DNA from 3 places in the Lichenihabitans psoromatis genome. Region 1 is predicted to be linked to each of the others. Evidence: predicted binding sites of a transcription regulator. Region 1 holds the regulator's gene; each other region holds the start of a gene.
What was found. Region 1 encodes LexA, which represses DNA repair genes until DNA is damaged. Its sites were predicted from a motif close to TGTTCNNNNTGTGTTCNG; they were not measured.

Region 1 (3,277 bases):
AAGGAACGGGGCTGTTCCGCCGAGGTTTGCGCCTGAACCGAGAGGCCGGATTTAAGATTTCGGCAAGGCGTCGAGCGCTTGGGCCAGCCCGCGAAACGAGATCGCCAACGCGATATCACGCCCTCCAGCATCCTTGAACGTCATCTTCCCAGCATCGGTCGAGACACGCCAAGCCTTGAGGAGATCGTCGCTGACGGGGGTGTCGGCGAAACACCCGCCAGCGAGACACCGCCGCCATTGAAGATCGACACGAGCTTTGTCGCCGGCATTGGCAAACGCCACCGTGCTCGGAAACGACACGCTCGGAGGCAGCACGGCGGTCAGGTGTAAGGATCCATCCGGGAGATGACCGACCGCAACCTCCGCGATAGGCGCCGTCTGGTTGGGTAATTGGATAGTCTGAGCGACTTCACAAACGCGCTTCGCCTGGTCGCCATCGCCAATGCGCCCGCATCGGAGAACCCAGTCGCCGTAGCTTGCCGATGTGGTCGCCGGCTCGGAACTCACGGGTGCGAGTGGTTTCGCGGCCGGGGTCACTGGTTTCTGCTGAGCGGCTGCCTGAGAAAAACTCAACACAACGACAATCGGGCCAAAAATCGACAGCAGGCGAGCAGACATGAACAATCCCCGGTGACACGCGCCGCCGAAATACGATGGCCGGTGTCGCGGGCAGCGTTATCGGCTCGATATCACACACACAAGACGTGGATAACCGGCGCGCGGCTCTCTTTTGCGCCCCGCCGGACCTCGCGATTGCGAGACACGGCTCAGTAGCGGCGGAGAAGGCTGACCAGCTTGCCTTGGATCTTCACGCGGTCTGGGCCGAAGATTCGTGTCTCATAGGCCGGATTGGCGGCCTCGAGAGCGATAGACGCGCCCCGTCGACGGAAGCGCTTCAGGGTCGCCTCTTCGTCGTCGACCAGCGCCACGATGATGTCGCCCGTGTCGGCTGAATCTTGACGGCGGATAATGACCGTGTCGGCATCGAGAATACCAGCCTCGATCATCGAGTCGCCACGAACCTCAAGGGCAAAATGCTCGCCGGCCGCCAACATGTCCGGCGACACCGTGATGGTCTGGCTGCGAGTCTGGATAGCCGCGATCGGGGTGCCGGCCGCGATACGCCCCATCATCGGCACCGACACGGCCATGACGTCTTCGTGGTTGGATCCGTGCGATCCACGCGGGCGCAGGCGCCCCAGCGTTCCCTCGATCACACTCGGCGAGAACTTCGATGGCTTTGTCTCGGTGGGGGTCGACGAGTCCGAAAGCTTCAACACTTCGATGGCGCGAGCCCTGTTTGGCAGACGACGGATGAACCCGCGTTCCTCGAGCGCCATGATCAAGCGATGGATGCCGGACTTGGATCGCAAATCCAGGGCTTCCTTCATCTCGTCAAAGGAGGGCGGCACGCCCTGCTCCTTCAGCCGTTCGTGGATGAAGCGGAGAAGTTCGTTCTGTTTGCTCGTCAGCATTCGTCACCCTCGGCCGCGATGGCCCGTCAGAGCCTTACGATTCGTCGCCAGACGGTAAAACAAAAAGAGAACAATTGCACGAATGTTCTTGCTGCGTTCATGCTTGGCCCGCTCGCAAACCACCTGCCGCAACGCCCTGCACGTGGGTTGCTAGAGGTAGCGATCGTGCCGGATGATCATGCAACGATCGCCGGCCCGAGCGGCGGGCGCATGCGGCTCACGAACGATCAGGCATTGTGCGCCCGCCAGTACTTTGAGCATCGATGAATCCTGCAGTGTTGCAGGATGAGCAAGCGGCAGATCATCGGCGCGGAGCGCGAGGGTTGCGCGAACATAGTCTTGGCGCCGGTCGTTGGCCGGCAGATCGACCGCGAGACGGGCCGGCTCGGCGATGGAGGCGGCCGCATCGGGGTCCCCGCAGAGCGCGCGGATGAGCGGTCGCACAAAGAGGATGCCGCAAACGATCGACGAGACGGGGTTGCCGGGAAGGCCGAGGACCCGCATGGCGCCGAGTTTACCGTGCATCAGCGGTTTGCCGGGCCGCATCGCGACCCGCCAGAAGCCGAGCTCTAGCCCCTCCCGGACCAGCGCGCTCTGCACGAGATCGAGGTCACCGACGGAGGCGCCTCCGAGTGTGATCAGAAGGTCGGCCTGCTGGTCGCTCGCGGCGCGAATGCCGCGACTCAAGGCTTCGAAATTATCACCCGCGATACCGAGATCGATCGGCAATCCACCGGCTTGCTCGACGATGGCAGCGAGCGCAAAGGAATTGGACGCGACGATCTGCGAGGGGCCGGGCACCATCCCGGGCGACACCAGTTCGTCACCGGTCGCCAAGATCGCGACGCGTGGACGGCGAGCCACAGGCAGGCTTGCGTGATTCATGGCGGCCGCCAAGGCGAGTTCCGCAGCGCCAAGGCGCCGACCGGCCCGAAGACCGACATCCCCTTCGCTGAAATCGAGGCCCGCGGCCCGAACGTGGCGGCCGATCTGTTCCGCCTGGAGGGCACGCATGGTTGCGCCTTGGAGGCTCGCGTTTTCCTGCATCAGCACCGTATCGGCACCGTCCGGCACGGGAGCGCCGGTGAAGATCCGCACCGCTTCCCCGGCCTGGACCGCGCCGTCGAAGGCTCGGCCGGCTTGGCTGGTTCCGATCACGCGGAGATCCACAGGCGCACGCGCGAGATCGGCGGCCCGAACCGCATAGCCATCCATGGCCGAAACCGGGAGCGGCGGCTGCGTTCTGAGCGCCAGGAGATCGCGTCGCAGCGTGCGCCCACGCGCCGAGGCCAATGCGACATCTTCTTCGGGAAGGGCTTGGGGGGCGGTCGACAAAATCGCCGCGAGGGCGTCGGCGACGCTGAGCATCGCATCGGCCGTCATGGGGCGTCGGTCCCGGCGCGATAATGGCCGGATTTCCCGCCCGACTTTTCGAGCAGGCGGATCCCCTCGATCCGCATGGCGCGATCGGCCGCCTTCACCATGTCGTAGACCGTGAGGCAGGCGACGCTGACAGCCGTCAGGGCTTCCATTTCGACGCCGGTCTGGCCCGTGACCTTGACGGTCGCGACGACGCGGATGCCCGGCAGGGCCCGATCAGGCGTGAGCACGACCTTTACGGATGTGATCGGCAGAGGATGACAGAGCGGAATAAGGTCGTGCGTCTTCTTGGCCGCCATGATGCCGGCGATCCGAGCGGTCCCCAGAACGTCACCCTTTTTGGCGTCACCGCTGAGCACGAGATCGAGCGTCTCAGGCAGCATGAGGACGAGGCCTTCCGCAACGCCGACCCTCGATGTCTG
Region 2 (3,277 bases), 840 kb from region 1:
CTCGCGGAACAGCCGCGCCATGGCGTCGGGCTGATCGAGCGGGCGGCTGGTGCCGACAGCGATACGCTTCACCACGCCATCGACCCGGAACAAGGTGGCGACCAGACCGCGCGCGCCCTTCTGATGGCGTTCGAGCAAGCCGCAGAGGTGACCCGACAGGGCCAGCAGCGTTCCCTCGATGGCCTCGCGTTGTGCGATCGGGCTGGCGAACACCTGTTCGACCACGAAGGCGGGCGGGTCGAAGCGGGGCGAGATGGGGTTTTTCAGTTGACCCATCACGGCGTCGAGCCGTTCGAACAGCCTGTTGCCGAACCGGGCCGCGAGCGGCGCGCGGGGGCGCCAGACAAGATCGCCGACCCGGCGCAAACCGGCCTGTGCGAGCGACTGGATCGTCGCTTGCTCGAGCCGGAGGGCCGCGAGCGGCAAGGCCGCCATCTGTTTGGCGAAGTCCTTGCCGGTCGAGACCGGCGCGATCTTGACCGTGCCGAAGCGCGCCAAAGCCCAGGCGGCCTCGGGCGTTTCCGCAATGGCGGCCTGCGCCGTGAAGCCTTGAGCCGCAAGGCCACTTTCGAGCAGCCGGACAAGCGCCTCCGGGCCGCCGAAGAGATGCGCGGCCCCGCCGATATCGAGCACTAGACCGTCCGCTCCATCGAGCGCCACCAGGGGGGTGAACCGGCCGCACCATGCGCCGATGGCGTCGAGCGTCGCCGCCTCGCTTCTTGGATCGGCATCCGCGACCGCCAAGCCGGGATGAATGGCCCGCGCATCCGCCAGCGTCATGCCGGATTTGACCGCATGGGCGGCCGCGACCGCATCGACCGCAACGACCCGTTGCGCGCCCTTGATCTTGGCGAGCGTGACGAGGCCGGGCTGTGCCGGCGCGTCACCGCTTCGCCCGCCGTTGCGCTTGAGGCCGGGGCCGAGCCGCTTCAGGCGATCGGTCGGCAGATGAGAAAGCCACACCGAGAGATAGGTCGTGGTCATGAAAGCACCTCTGCTCGGGAGTCCAGACAAGGGGATGAATGCGGCTCGTGTCGAAGTCGGTCGCGGCGTTGCGGAGCTTGTCGAGCCGAACCCCGAAGACAGCTTGGCCGGGGATTGGCATGCGGCCCCCAGCCGAGGCGAGATGCGGGCTGGGATGCGCCGCGACCGCGAACCGCGTTTCGCTGCCGCTCGACAGGGTGGCGGCGCCGGGAAGTCCGGCATGCAGCAGCAGCCCGGTTCCGCCGCGCGCCCGAGCCGCCAAAACGAGGCGGCGGGAGGGGGCGAGCCCGTAATGTTGACCGCCCCAGAGTTCGGCCAGCACCGTGAAGGCTCCGGCCCGGAGCGCTTCCTCGAGCGCCCAAAGGGTTTGGTCGGCGCCATGGGTCCGCACCACGATCATGCGGTCCGGGTCGAGGCCATGGGCTTGCAGCCCAGGCCGGTAGGGATCGCCGCTCTCGCTGGCGGCGCGATCGTCGACGATCCAGATCAGCATGCCGCTCCCCGCGAGGCAGCGCGATGCCACCGCCAGCGCGAAACCCGAGGCAGCCGCTTCATCCCGCGCCGTCTCGGGCACGATTTCGTGCAATGCGCCGGCCCTGAGTCCACCGCCGAGCAGGCCATCCAGCCCCTCGGAGCCGAGCGGAACGAGCCGCTTGCCGCGCCGGGCCGCGCCGGGCCGCCGCGGCGACGGGCCTGGCGTCACCGTGCCGATCCGCATGGCGCGCACGTCCGCAGCCGGAACCCCCGCCTCGATTCTGGCGATGGCCGCACGCAAAAAGGTGACGTGTTCCGTTCTGCCGCTCGGCGACATCGGTCAAAGCCTCAAGTTCGTTCTCTATTTGTTCTTATAGATTCCGGGGTTCGGGGTGGGAGTCAAGCGAAAGAGTCCGGGCTTTTGGCGATCGCGAGGCCGCCTCTCTACGGCGCGAAGAGAGGATCGAACAAGCTGGGGAAAAGCGTCGAGCCGAACCGCGTCACATGGTCCTGATCGGCGTAAAGCGCGTGACCCTCGCGCGCGACCGCACAGGTGGCGCCATCGCAGAGGGCCGTAAAGGGATCGATCGTCTCGAATGTCTGCGTCTTATGCAGATCGGATAGGATCGCGGTCGTCCCGGCCAGGGCGGCGCGTGCCGCAGCCTCGCTCTGCAAGGGCGGCGGGGGCTCGTGGTGCAATGCTGCCAGCGCGAGGCTGCGCGGCACGTCATAAAGCGCTGCGGGCGACGGCAGGATCACGACCACCCGTCGACCGCGCTGGGTGAGCGCCGCGATCGTGTCTCCGAGGGCCGGGAGATCGTGCGTGAAGGAGGTCCAATTGCCGCCGATCAGCACCGTTTTGAGCGCGGGGTGGGCCTCGATGAAGGCGAGCGCCTCCTTGTTGAAAGCGGCGCAGCCAGGACTATCCGGGACGCTCACGCCGAGAAGCGGCGGGCAGCGGCTGAGCAGCAGGCTGATGCCCGCCACCCGATGCGGGTCGGCCGCGAGGCCGAGCGCCGGCACCCACATGCGCGCGAAGGAGTTGCCCCAGACCGCGACGGTCGGCTCGACACCGGGCCGACCCCATCGACAAACGTCGGCGTGCATGTCGCTCGGCCGGCACTCGCCCTTGACGGTGTCGAATTGCCCGTTCGCCAGGGTGAGGACGGGCGCGGGCAGGCGGGTCAGTGTGAGTTTGTCCTGCCCCACCAGATTGAGCACGAGGCCGAGAGCCGCAGCCCCGATCACCCCAGCGAGACAGGCCGCGAGCAAGCTCCGTCGTCCCGCGAGCCAGCGCCGCGCGATGATGGGGCGCTCGACGAGCCACCACGACAGAAGCGACAGCAGCACCGTCAGGGCGATCAGGCCCAGCCGTTCGGCGAAGGGCAGCGGGGTCGTGCGCCCGTAACCGGCCAGCATGAGGACGGGCCAATGCCAAAGATAAAGCGCGTAGGACAGCCGCCCGACGAATGCCAACGGAGCCGCGCCAAGACGGCGGTTCACGCTCGGCTGGTGAGGTCCGTTGCCGGCCGCTATCAGCAGCGCGGCCCCGAGGCAAGACGGCAGCGCGGCGGCCCCGGGAAACGGTGTGGCGGGGGAGAGCAGCAGGAAGCCGGCCGCGATCAACCCGAGCCCGAGCCAGGCTTGTGCGGCGCGGACCACCGGCCCGAGGCGCGACATCGCAGGGATCAGCACCAAGGCGCTCCCGGCCAAAAACTCCCAGAGGCGGGTCGGCAGCAGATAGAAGGTGCTTTCCGGTCGATGCGCGACGCCCCACAGGCTCGCCGCGAACGAGAGGCCGGCGAGGATCACGAACCCC
Region 3 (3,277 bases), 110 kb from region 1:
AGGCGAGGCACGGTGTCGCGCTCATGAAGCGGCCGATCTCCTCGCGCGCAAATTCGCTCTCGGTCTCCTTGAAGCGCCGGTCGAGATTATTGACCACGCCTTCGAAAGCCTTGTTGACCGCATAAGACCGGACGCCGTCGTCATAGGCGAACCGAACCTCCTCGCTCCCGGATCCGAACAGAATGACGTTCTGGACCTGTTTTGGCAGCCTCTCCCATCGGGTATCGAGCTTAAAGCCGAAATGCTTGCCGAGCGCGTCGAGTGTCTGGACATAATAAGGTGAGGTGGATTTTGCCCAAGGCGCGATCGCACCGCGCTTCAACGTCAACGTGGTATCGGGGACGACGCGCTCCGGATCGACCGACATCTGAAAGCCGAGCCCGGCGCAGATCGGGCAAGCGCCAAACGGATTGTTGAACGAGAACAGCCGTGGCTCGATCTCTGCGATCGTAAACCCCGAGACAGGGCAGGCGAACTTCGACGAGAAGGTTATTTCCCGGTCTTGACCGTCTGCAGGATCGGTAAGTTCGACGACCGCTATGCCATCCGCGAGCTCTAGCGCGGTCTCAAAGCTTTCGGCGAGTCGCGTCGCGATATCGGGCCGCACGACGATCCGATCGACAACGACACCGAGGTCGTGTTTGAACTTCTTGTCCAAAATCGGGGTCTCATCGATGGGGTAGAACTCCCCATCGATCTTGAGACGCTGAAACCCCTTCTTCTGATATTCGGCGATTTCCTTGCGGTACTCGCCCTTGCGGCCGCGAATGGCTGGCGCGATCAGGTAAAGGCGCGTTCCCTCGGGCAAGGCCAGAACCCGGTCGACCATCTGGCTGACGGTCTGGCTCTCGATCGGCAATCCGGTCGCGGGCGAATAGGGAATCCCGATCCGCGCCCAGAGCAGGCGCATGTAATCATAGATTTCCGTGACGGTGCCGACGGTGGAGCGGGGGTTCTTCGACGTGGTCTTCTGTTCGATCGAGATCGCTGGCGACAGTCCGTCGATCTGGTCGACGTCCGGCTTCTGCATCATCTCGAGAAACTGGCGCGCATAGGCCGAGAGGGACTCGACATAGCGGCGCTGTCCTTCGGCATAGATCGTATCGAAAGCCAGCGACGACTTACCCGACCCGGACAGCCCCGTGAACACGACAAGTTTGTCGCGTGGGATGACGAGATCGATGTTCTTGAGATTGTGCTCCCGCGCGCCACGGACCGTGATCGTGCGGCCGTCAAACGCCGGAGTTGTGACGCCGACGAGCGTCTCAACCGGCTTGGCCGAAGGCGGCAGCGCGGGGGCCTGCGAAACCACGAGTGCTTCCGAGGCGGGCGCATCCGCTTCACCAGCCTGTTTCTGTCTCCGTGCCATGCGGCCTCATGCCTTTTTGCAACGCGACGCCCGTCCCGCCAGCACGGGGCCGCAGCGACAAGGCTCGACGCGCGAGCGGAACCTCGGATGGTACCGAGTGGGTATCAAAGCTCTGTCCCGATTGGAACAGAAAAAGAACAAAATCCGTGGACGACGTGTCCGAACCTGTGATCTGAGCCTGCAAACGGCTCGGTTTGGCTTGCGCCTCCGGGGCCAAACGGCGCAGGATCATCGGCAGAACGACAACGGTCGATTGAGTTTTTGAGGAGTTGGTGATGGCGGGTAGCGTCAACAAGGTGACCCTGATCGGCAATCTCGGCAAGGACCCGCAAGTCCGTCGCATGAATTCGGGTGAGGCGGTCGTCAATCTGACGATCGCGACGTCCGAAACATGGCGCGACAAGGCGTCGGGCGAGCGCAAGGAAAAGACCGAGTGGCACAACGTCGTGATCTTCAACGAGAATATCGCGAAAGTCGCCGAGCAATATCTGAAGAAGGGCTCGAAGGTCTATGTCGAGGGACAGTTGCAGACTCGGAAATGGACCGACAAAGATGGTGCCGAAAAATACACGACCGAGGTGGTGCTGCAGCGCTATCGCGGTGAACTGACGCTGCTCGATAGCCGCGGGTCTGGCGGTGACTTCGGTGGCCGCGAGGAGGGCGGTTCCTTCGAGCGCCCGTCTGGCGGGGGCGGCTCAGGGTCCAGCTACGGACGGAGCGCGTCGGACCAACGGTCGAGCAGTGGACCGAGCAACACCGGCGGTGGGCGCTTGTCCGAGACGATCGACGACGACATCCCGTTCTGATCGCTTCTCCGCCACGGTTGGCCTCGCAGGCGCTTTCCAGTAGAGATAACGGCTTGAACTGTTTGGGAATCGAAGTTTTTGGCTGAGCACGACAAAGATCGACCGGACGAATCGTCGGGTATCCGACCGGTCTCCATTACGGACGAGATGAAGCGGTCCTACCTCGATTACGCCATGAGCGTCATCGTGAGCCGCGCCCTGCCGGATGTGCGGGACGGGTTGAAGCCGGTGCATAGGCGCATTCTGCATTCCATGCAGGAAAACAATTACTTACCGGACAGGCCTTACGTTAAGTCAGCGCGGATCGTGGGCGATGTGATGGGCAAGTACCATCCCCATGGTGACAGCGCGATCTACGACGCCATGGTCCGCATGGTGCAGACCTTTTCGATGCGGCTGCCGCTGATCGATGGGCAGGGTAATTTCGGCTCCATCGACGGCGATCCTGCAGCCGCGATGCGGTACACGGAGTCACGTTTGGCGGCTCCGTCGTTGGCGCTGATCCAGGACATCGACGAAAACACGGTCGACTTCCAACCTAACTACGACGGCAAGGAGAGCGAGCCCGTCGTGCTGCCGGCGCGGTTTCCGAATCTGTTGGTCAACGGTGCCGGCGGCATCGCGGTCGGCATGGCCACCAATATTCCGCCGCATAATCTCGGCGAAGTCATCGATGCGGTTATCGCATTGATGGATCGGCCCGACATCACGATCGACGACCTCATCGAGATCGTGCCAGGCCCGGATTTCCCCACAGGAGGCGCGATCCTCGGACGAAGCGGCATCCGCTCGGCCTATCATACGGGCCGCGGCTCGATCCCGATTCGAGCCAAGGTTTTGATCGAGGAAATCCGCCGCGATCGCGAAGCCCTGATCGTGACCGAAATTCCGTATCAGGTGAACAAGACGACGCTGATCGAGAAAATCGCCGAGCTGGTCCGCGAGAAGCGGGTCGAGGGCATTTCCGAATTGCGTGACGAATCCGATCGCGACGGCATGCGGATCGTGATCGAGATCAAACGCGACGCGGTGCCGGACGTGGTGCTGAACCAGCTCTGGCGCTACACCTCGCTCCAGAGCAGCTTCGGCGCCAATATGATCG

Region 2: EY713_RS13920 (ImuA family protein) is a predicted target of LexA. The motif match lies at 1,814-1,831, and genes of this name have one in related genera.
Region 3: uvrA (excinuclease ABC subunit UvrA) is a predicted target of LexA. The motif match lies at 1,492-1,509, and genes of this name have one in related genera.

What each region holds. Positions count from the first base shown of each region.
Region 1 is NZ_CP036515.1:3,845,328-3,848,604, reverse strand. Features, by position in the region: gene EY713_RS17960 (invasion associated locus B family protein) at 52-618, opposite strand; gene lexA (transcriptional repressor LexA) at 768-1,475, opposite strand; gene EY713_RS17950 (molybdopterin molybdotransferase MoeA) at 1,626-2,858, opposite strand; gene moaC (cyclic pyranopterin monophosphate synthase MoaC) at 2,855-3,277, opposite strand, start outside.
Region 2 is NZ_CP036515.1:3,005,444-3,008,720, forward strand. Features, by position in the region: gene EY713_RS13915 (Y-family DNA polymerase) at 1-984, opposite strand, end outside; gene EY713_RS13920 (ImuA family protein) at 884-1,795, opposite strand; gene EY713_RS13925 (acyltransferase family protein) at 1,903-3,277, opposite strand, start outside.
Region 3 is NZ_CP036515.1:3,732,106-3,735,382, reverse strand. Features, by position in the region: gene uvrA (excinuclease ABC subunit UvrA) at 1-1,369, opposite strand, end outside; gene ssb (single-stranded DNA-binding protein) at 1,645-2,175, shown strand; gene gyrA (DNA gyrase subunit A) at 2,323-3,277, shown strand, end outside.